DNA from 2 places in the Streptomyces sp. RLA131 genome. Region 2 is predicted to be linked to the other one. Evidence: riboswitches for the same ligand, from Rfam matches in the RefSeq annotation. Region 2 holds a riboswitch; the other holds the start of a gene.
What was found. A riboswitch is a leader RNA that binds a small molecule or an ion and turns the genes downstream of it on or off. The one in region 2 is predicted to bind cyclic di-AMP.
Positions count from the first base shown of each region.

Region 1: linked by a shared signal. The riboswitch ahead of RWE79_RS29570 (M23 family metallopeptidase) and the one ahead of RWE79_RS21795 (M23 family metallopeptidase) in region 2 are both predicted to bind cyclic di-AMP.

Region 1 is NZ_JBWDOQ010000002.1:6,332,976-6,337,177, reverse strand. It holds gene RWE79_RS29585 (bifunctional acetate--CoA ligase family protein/GNAT family N-acetyltransferase) at 1-148, opposite strand, end outside; gene RWE79_RS29580 (HPr family phosphocarrier protein) at 269-550, shown strand; gene RWE79_RS29575 (GntR family transcriptional regulator) at 775-1,458, opposite strand; gene RWE79_RS29570 (M23 family metallopeptidase) at 1,694-2,455, opposite strand; cyclic di-AMP (ydaO/yuaA leader) riboswitch at 2,468-2,622, opposite strand; gene RWE79_RS29565 (M16 family metallopeptidase) at 2,849-4,202, opposite strand, start outside.
Region 2 is NZ_JBWDOQ010000002.1:4,591,271-4,595,472, reverse strand. It holds gene RWE79_RS21800 (DUF6227 family protein) at 44-841, shown strand; gene RWE79_RS21795 (M23 family metallopeptidase) at 932-2,056, opposite strand; cyclic di-AMP (ydaO/yuaA leader) riboswitch at 2,302-2,442, opposite strand; gene RWE79_RS21790 (extracellular solute-binding protein) at 2,672-4,072, opposite strand; gene RWE79_RS21785 (caspase, EACC1-associated type) at 4,069-4,202, opposite strand, start outside.

The DNA.
Region 1 (4,202 bases), 1.7 Mb from region 2:
ACTCGTCGGAGACCTGCTCGTAGAAGCTGACCAGCCGCTCCGCGTCGTCCGGGGTGATCGGGCGCACATGGGCGATGCCGCCGTCGCGGAGCACGACGTCCGCCTCCCAGTGCACCGGGTACGGCCGCGAGAGCGGCGGAGTGGTCATGGGCCAAGCGTAAGGGGACGTACCGGATCAGTGCGACGATATGACGAAGCGGTCTCCGGCGCGGCTGCGCCTCGTGGGAGACTGGTCTAGACAACCTGGAACGACCCGGAGGACACCACCATGGCTGAGCGCCACGTCACCGTCGGCTGGCCGGAGGGCCTGCACGCACGCCCCGCTTCGATCTTCGTCCGTTCGGTGACGGGCCTCGGCGTGCCCGTGACGATCGCCAAGCCCGGCGGCACCCCGGCCAACGCCGCGTCCATGCTGGCCGTCCTCGGCCTCGGCGCGCAGGGCGGCGAGGAGATCGTGCTGGCCTCCGACGCCGAGGGCGCCGAGGCGGCGCTCGACCAGCTGGCCGAGCTCGTCACCAAGGGGCTCGACGAGCTGCCGGAGACCGTCTGACCCGGCCTTCCGCGAATGGTGGCGGGGCCGCGAAAATCCGTCCGGATTTCGCAGCCCCGCCACTTCGCCTTTCGGGCGTCATTCGGCCCGGAAATCCGCGCAGGGCACAGCGGAATTACGCATCAGAATATCTCCGGCAAGCTCCGGCGCAATTCTTCTCAGTTGTATACGGCACTTCTGTTAAACGCGGCCGCCCGTCGTGTGTACGCCGTGTTTCCAGTTCCTCACCGCACGGTCGCGCCCCGCGCCGAACGCCGCAGCCGGTGCACCCCGGCCGACCGCTCCACGTGCGCCGTCGCCAGCTTGCGGGCCCGCTCGGAGTCACCGCGGGCCACCGCGTCCACGATCGCCCCGTGCTCCTCCCAGGACTCCACGGCGCGCCCCGGCGAGTCCACCGCGTACACCCACGCGATCTTGTGCCGCAGCTGCGTGAGCAGAGCCACCAGGGTGGGACTGCCGGAGGCCTGCGCCAGCGTCTCGTGGAACCAGCCGTCCAACGAGGGCAGATCGGACAACTGCCCCTGCAGGGAACGTTCCTGCCCGAGCCGCACCAGACCGCGCAGCACCTTGATGTGCGCCTCCGTACGCCGCTGCGCGGCACGCGCCGCGCCCAGCGGCTCCAGCAGACCGCGGATCTCCAGCAGGTCCGCCGCCTCCTGCTCGGTGGGCTCCGCGACCGAGGCCCCGGCGTGTCTGCGGGTGCGCACGAACCCCTCGGACTCCAGCGTGCGCAGCGCCTCACGGACCGGGACCCGTGACACGCCGTAGCGCTTGGCCAGCAGCTCCTCGGTCAGCCGGCCGCCCGGCGGATAGAAGCCGCTGATGATGTCGTCACGGATCGCCGTGCACACCGCTTGGGCGGAAATACGACGCCCTGCGCCGCCCGTCCCGTTCACGTCCGATCCCACATCGCCGGTCCCTTCATTCCCCGTCCGGTTTAATCCCCGCGTAACGCGAAGATCGGTGTTTCTTCGGCGACTCTATTCCAGCACAGTCGGGATTCCGACGGGAGTCCCTAATTCAGCAAGTATTTTTGGACACACGAAGGCCCCGGCCGGGGGAGCCGGGGCCTTCGCCGCGGGGGAACGCCGTGGGAGACGCCGTGGGGACGCCGTGGGGGGACGCGGTGGGGGACGCGCCCGGTCAGACCGCCACGCCGTGCTTGCGCAGATACGCGACGGGGTCGACGTCGGAGCCGTAGCTCTGGCTGGTGCGCACCTCAAGGTGCAGATGCGGCCCGGTGACGTTGCCGGTGGCGCCGGACAGACCGAGCTGACGGCCGGCGGTCACCGTCTCGCCGACGGAGACGCCGATCGAGGACAGATGGCCGTACAGCACGTACATCCCGTCGGACATCCGCAGGATCACGTTGTTGCCGTACGAGCCGCCCCAGCCCGCCTCCACCACGGTGGCCGGACCGATCGCGTGCACCGGGGTGCCCGTCGCGGCCGCGAAGTCCGAACCGGTGTGATAGCCGGAGGACCACAGGCTGCTCGTGGCGTGGTACGGCGTGGATATCGACGAGGCGACCGGCTTCATCCAGCCCGTCAGACTCCCCCGGGCACCCGGCACCGACCGGGCCGCGCGCTGCCCGGCCGCCGCCGACCTCTTCGCCCGCTCCTTCGCCGCGGCCTGGGCCCTGGCCTTCGCCCTGGCCTTCTCGCGGGCCTGCTCGGCGCGGGCCTGCTCGGCCTTCTTGCGCGCCGCGTCGGCCGCCTTGTGCTGGGCGTCCGCCTGCGCGGCGATCTGCGTGACCAGGGTGTCCGTCACGGCCGCGCACCGGCTGAACGCGGTGCCGGGAGCCGCCGTCCCGGCCGCTCCCGCCTCGGCGGCTCCGGCGGTGGTGGTCGCCGCGAGCACGGCGGCGCAGGCCAGGGTCGTGCGAATGCTGAACGTGAGCGCCATGGCAGGCGGAGTCCTTTCCTTCCCTCTCGCCTACCGGGTTAGCTGACGGGTTCGGAGCAGGAAGGTCTCCTACGGGCGGCTCGCCCGATTCACCCCAGGGGGACTACGCGACGTGGGTCCCCGGCTCCCCAGGCTCACGCCCTGCGGGGACTCGGCGATCGTTGCTCCGGTGCCGCCGGACGCGGCTTGTCTTACGGACAACGAGCGACGACGCTAACCGCGCCCCCCGGCCCCCACCAAATAAAACGCCCCAATTGTGCCCGATGCCACATAACCCCCGCGGGACCCGGTTGTGGGCAGGCTCAGGGTCGGTCCGCCGGGTCCGCCGGGTCGTCCTCGGTCCGGACCGGCCGAAGATCGGCCGGTCCGGCGACCGAGGACGAGCGGGCCCCGTCAGAGGGCCGTGGAGACCGTCACCGGGCCGATACCGAGGGCCTTGACGGGCTCGGCGATGGCCGCCGCGTCCCCGACGAGGACGACGACGAGCCGGTCCAGCGGGAAGGCGCTGACCGCGGCCGCCGTGGCCTCGACCGTGCCCGTGGCCGCGAGGCGGGCGTACAGCTGGGCCTGGTAGTCGTCGGGCAGGTACTGCTCGACCTGGTCGGCGAGCGTGCCGGCGACGGCGGAAGCCGTCTCGTAGCGCAGCGGCGCGACACCCACGAGGTTCTGGACGGCGACGTCACGCTCCTCGTCGGTGAGGCCGTCCTCGCGGAGCGTCCTCAGCACCTGCCAGGTGTCGGCCAGTGCCGGGGCGGTGACGTCGGTGGCCACCGAACCGCTGATGCCGATCAGCGAGGCACCCGTGCCCTCCGGGGTGGAGAGCAGGACCTGCCCGAAGGCCCGCACGCCGTACGTGTAGCCCTTCTCCTCACGCAGGACGCGGTCGAGCCGCGAGGTGAGCGTGCCGCCCAGGCAGTACGTGCCGAGGACCTGTGCGGCCCAGACCGGGTCGTGGCGGTCGGAGCCGGTGCGGCCGATGAGGACCTGGGTCTGGACGGCGCCGGGGCGGTCGACGACGACGACGCGGGCGTGGTCGTCGGAGGTGATCTGCGGCAGCGGCCGGCGTTCGGCGGGCTTGCCGGTCCACTCCCCCAGCGTCTCGGTGAGCAGCGCGTCGAGGTCGATGCCGGTGAGGTCGCCGACGACCACGACGGTCGACGTGGAGGGCCGCACATGCGTGTCGTAGAAGGAGCGCACCGCCGCCGCGTCGATCCGGGCGACCGTCTCCTCGGTGCCCTGGCGCGGCCGGGAGCAGCGCAGCGCGGGGGCGAACAGCTCCTTGGACAGCGCCATGGCGGCGCGCCGGGCCGGGTTGGCCAGCTCGTGCGGGATCTCGTCGAGGCGGTTGTTGACCAGCCGCTCGACCTCGCTGTCGGGGAAGGCCGGCGCGCGCAGGGCGTCGGAGAGCAGGCCCAGGGCCTTGTCCAGCCGGGAGGCGGGGACCTCCAGGGAGACCCGTACGCCGGGGTGGTCGGCGGCGGCGTCGAGCGTGGCCCCGCAGCGCTCCAGCTCGGCGGCGAACTCCTCGGCGCTGTGCTTGTCGGTGCCCTCGGAGAAGGCGCGGGCCATGATGGTGGCCACGCCGTCCAGGCCCTCGGGCTCGGCGTCGAGCGGCGCCGCGAGCAGCACCTCGACGGCGACGACCTTCTGGCCGGGGCGGTGGCTGCGCAGCACGGTCAGGCCGTTGGGCAGGGTTCCGCGGCCGGGGGCGGGGAAGTCCCAGGGCCTGGGGTCGCCGGCCTGCGGC
Region 2 (4,202 bases):
GGGGACGTGCGGGGGCGGGACGAGACGGTGAGCGGAGGACCGTATGGGGAACGCACGACCGGGTGAGGCGGGTCCTGGGCCGGGGCCGGGGCGGCCGAGCAGTGGGGAGGAGGTGCAGGTCGGTGAGTTGCTGGCGCGGGCGCAGAACGCGTTCGAGGTGGCTGACGACGTGCTGGAGCGGTTGACCACCGCGTTGATGGCCCATACCGAACTGGCCTCCTTCCGGCAGCGCAAGGGCCCGCCGCAGAAGTTGAGCCGTCGGACGTTGCGGCACAACTACCTGCTGGCGGACGGCAGTAGCCTCAGTCTCTGGGAGATCGAGCACAACACCGGGCCGGGCGGTGACCGGCGGCACGAGGTGTACACGGATCCGGAGTTCCTCGCGGCCGCCCAGTATCTGATCGACAGCCGCTTCGGCGATCCGAGCCCGGAGGAGCTGGAGGCGGAGACGGCGGAGTGGCTGGCGCGGTTGCCGGAGCTGGCCGCGCTGGAACTGCCGCAGGGGCCGCGGCAGTACTCCGAGGACCGTTCCGCGGAGCACGCGTGGCGGGTGCTGCGCCGGGCGGAGAACGCGGACGCCCCCGGGGAGCGGATACGGCGGTTACTGCTCTCGGCGATCGGCCACGACATCGCGTACGTCACCGGGCGCCATCTGCGGGCCGGCGGGCGGGTGGTGGGCTGGACGCTGTACGAGCACGCCTTCCTGCTGGCGACCGGCGAGGAGATCAGCCTGTGGGAGGTCGAGCACACCATGAACCCGGAGGGGCGGCCGGTGTGTGAGGTGTACGACGACGAGCGGGCGGCGTGCGACGCGGCGGATCTGCGGCTGGAGGCCCTTTAGGCCCCGTCACCCGCCAATACGACGGTACGACGTGAAAGAGGCGGGCTTCCCCGGATCGGGGTTGCCCGCCTCTTTCATGGTTCGGGTCGACTAGACCGACAGGCCCTTCGAGCGCAGCCACGGCAGCGGGTCGATCGGGTCGCCGCCGCCGGGGCGGACCTCGACGTGGAGGTGGGGACCGGTGACGTTGCCGGTGGCGCCGACGCGGCCGATGGTGTCGCCGGTGGCGACCTTGCCGGAGGTGACGGTCATCGAGGAGAGGTGGCAGAACCACAGCTCGGTGCCGTCGGGGAGGGTGAGGATGATGCGGTAGCCGTACGAGCCAGCCCAGCCGGCGGAGGTGATGGTGCCGCCGTGGATGGCCTTGACGGGGGTGCCGGTGGGGGCGGCGAAGTCCTGGCCGGTGTGGGTTGAGGCCCACAGCGAACTGGTCTCGCCGAAGCCGGCGGTGAGGGTGTACGAGGCGACCGGCTTGACGTAGCTCTTGGCGAGCTCGGCCAGGCGCTTGGCCTCGACGGCCACCTTGGCGGCGGCTGCCGCCTTCTTCTTGGCGGCGGCCTCGGTGCGGACCTTCTCGGCGGCCGCGGCCTTGGCGTCCTTGGCGGCGGCGAGGTTGTCGGCGGCGGCCTTCTGCTGGGAGGCCTGCTGGAGGATCCGGGTGCGCAGGGACTCGCCGGCGTTGATGTCCAGGTTGCCGGCCGGGTCGGCGGCCTGGGCCTCGTCACCGCTGTCGATCAGGGTGCCGATGCCGGGCAGGCTGTCCACCTCGGGCAGGTCCGGGAGGGACACGGCGAGCGGGTTGTGCCCCTCGGCCGTGGCGACCCCGCTGCCGACGCCGAGGACGGCGACGGCAGCGACACCGAAGACGGCCGAACCACGGCCGAAGGTGCGCTGCTTGGAGACGCGGTGACGGCCGCGTACGGGGGCCGTGGACTCGCGGGTGGGGTTCCAGGTGCCGGGGCCCTCGTCGTGGCCCTGGCTCTGCTCGTAGCCCTGGTCGTCCTGCTCGGGCTCGAAGTGCGACTCGGGCGCGGGCTGCGGCTGCGGCTGCCGCTGCGCCTGCGCCTGGGGCTGCGGCTGCCGCAGGGGCGCCGTGCCGAAGGCGGACCACTGCTCGGGCTGCTGAGCGGACTTGGACTCGGGCTTGGGCTCGGACTTGGACTCGGGCTTGTGCTCGGCCCTGGGCTCGGACGGGCGCTTGGGAGCGGCATCCATCAGACCGGCGGCCGCGGCCGCGTCACGCAGCTCCGCCCAGCCGGCCGCCATGTTCCATTCGCCGGTGTCCCAGCCGTCGACGGCGTTCTTGGTGGGGGCTGCCTGCTCTGTCGCGGGGGGCGTCCAGCCGGCCGCCATGTTCCACTCTGCGGTGTCCCAGTCGGGGTTCGCGGTGTAGTCGTACCCGTCGTACTGCTGGGAATCCGGTATGAGGGCAGGCTTGTTCGACGCCACTCGGGCGCGCTCCTTTCCTTCCTTCTCGCCTACCGGGTTAGCTGACGGGTTCGGAGCAGGAAGGTCTCCTACGGGTCTGCCGGAGCAGATCCGATTCACCCCAGGGTGTTGGTTCCCCGGTTCCCGCGGACGGGATTCGGCAAGCGCGCGGTTGCCGTCTGTTCGGCGGCGGGACGACCGCGCTGCGTTATCGAACGTTAATAGAGGCGCAGGGGAATTCCAAGCCGCTTCGGGCAGTTCACAGCTGGAATCTATACGCATGGATCCCGCAGAAGCGGGCAAAAGGGCGCCAGCACTGTGACTCGCGGGAGATCTGAGGATACGTCAGCCGTGACCCGCGAGCGGGTGGACGGTCACTTCGTGTGACGGTCGGCTGGTGGGTCAGCGTCCGCCCAGCGCTCTGGCCAGGCGTTGGTCGAGTCGGCGGGCGGTCGCCTCGGGGGTGGTGTCCTTGTCGTCGGCGTGGGTGACGAGCATGAGATGCACCTCACGTTGGAGCAGCCGGCTGAAGGTGACGTAGTGCGCGGTCGCGGGGCGGGCGCGGGCCTGGCGCAGGGCGCACCAGAGCAGAGTGGTGTAGCCGGGTCTGCGGCCCCCGGGTCCCCGGGAGGGGGTGGACTCGGAGCCTTCGCGGACCGGACGGTCGTAGTACCAGGCGGCAGGGTTCGCGGCGGTGCAGTCGGTGTCGCTGGTTCCGTACGCGGACTGCCGGGCGGGGGCGAACCCGGCCTGCAGCAGGGCACGCTGGCGGGTGCGGCCGGTGAGGAAGCGGATCAGGTCGGCGGCGTCGTCCTGGCGGGCGCTGGTGGCGGCGATACCGAGGCTCTGGCCGCCGAGGACGGCCGTGCCCGGGAGCCGGGCCACGCCGAACCGGGTGGAGGGGGCGAGTCCGGCGTCCAGTTGGTTGTAGGCGTAGGGCCAGTCCCGCATCAGGATGCTGGCGCCCTGCCGGAACTGGGCGAGGGAGACCGATTCGTCGGCCTCCAGCGATTCGGGGGCCAGGCTGTTGGGCGAGTTGATCCGGTTGAGCTCCTCCAGCCCCTGGCGCAGGGCGTCCTGGCTGCCGGTGTAGCGGCCCTGCCCGTCGACCAGGTTGACGCCGACGCTCCAGAACGCCTCCAGGGTGTTGACGGTCAGTCCCTCGTAGGCGCGCAGCTGGGTGGTGTACGCGGGCAGGCCGATCGACCGCACGGCGGCGAGCAGGTCGCTGACGGTGGTGTATCTGCGCAGGTCCTCGGGGCGGCGGCCGGCCTTGGTGAGGAGGTCGTCGGTGCGGTAGTAGAGCAGCCCGACGTCGGTGTTGAAGGGCACGGCGTAGGTGCCGCCCTTCCAGCGGCCGGCGTCCGCCGCCTGCTGGAGGAAGTCGTCGTCCACGAGCCCGGGGTCGAGCCGGCGGATCAGCCCGCCGTCGGCGAACTCCGGGATCCAGGTGATGTCGAGGTTGACGACGTCGTACGTGGCGGTGCCCGACTGGAGGGCGCCGACCAGTTCGCTGCGCTGGTCGTCGGAGGCGCGGGGCAGTTCCACGAGCCGGGCCGGGCGCCCGGGGTTGCGCCGGTTCCACTCGTCGATGAGCCGGCGGCGGATCCCGCCGCCGGTGGTGCCGGTGGAGGTGGCGGAGGTGGTGAGGTCGGCCCCGCTGGCGACGATCAGGGGGCGCGAGGTGTCGGGGGGCGGCTGCGGGGCGGGGGCGGGGGTGCTGCCGCAGGCGGTGAGCAGCACCAGCAGGGCGGCCGCCCGTATGCGTCGGGGCAGCGCCGCGCCGTGCGGGGCGCCGGTCATGAACGGCCCGCGGTGAGCTGGGCGATGGTGTCGGCGAGGGCGGTGGACAGGTCCTGGGAGGTGTCGATGCAGGCCCCGCCACGGGCGGTGACCTCGGTGTTGAAGGCGAGGTCGCAGCCGGTGTCCTCCA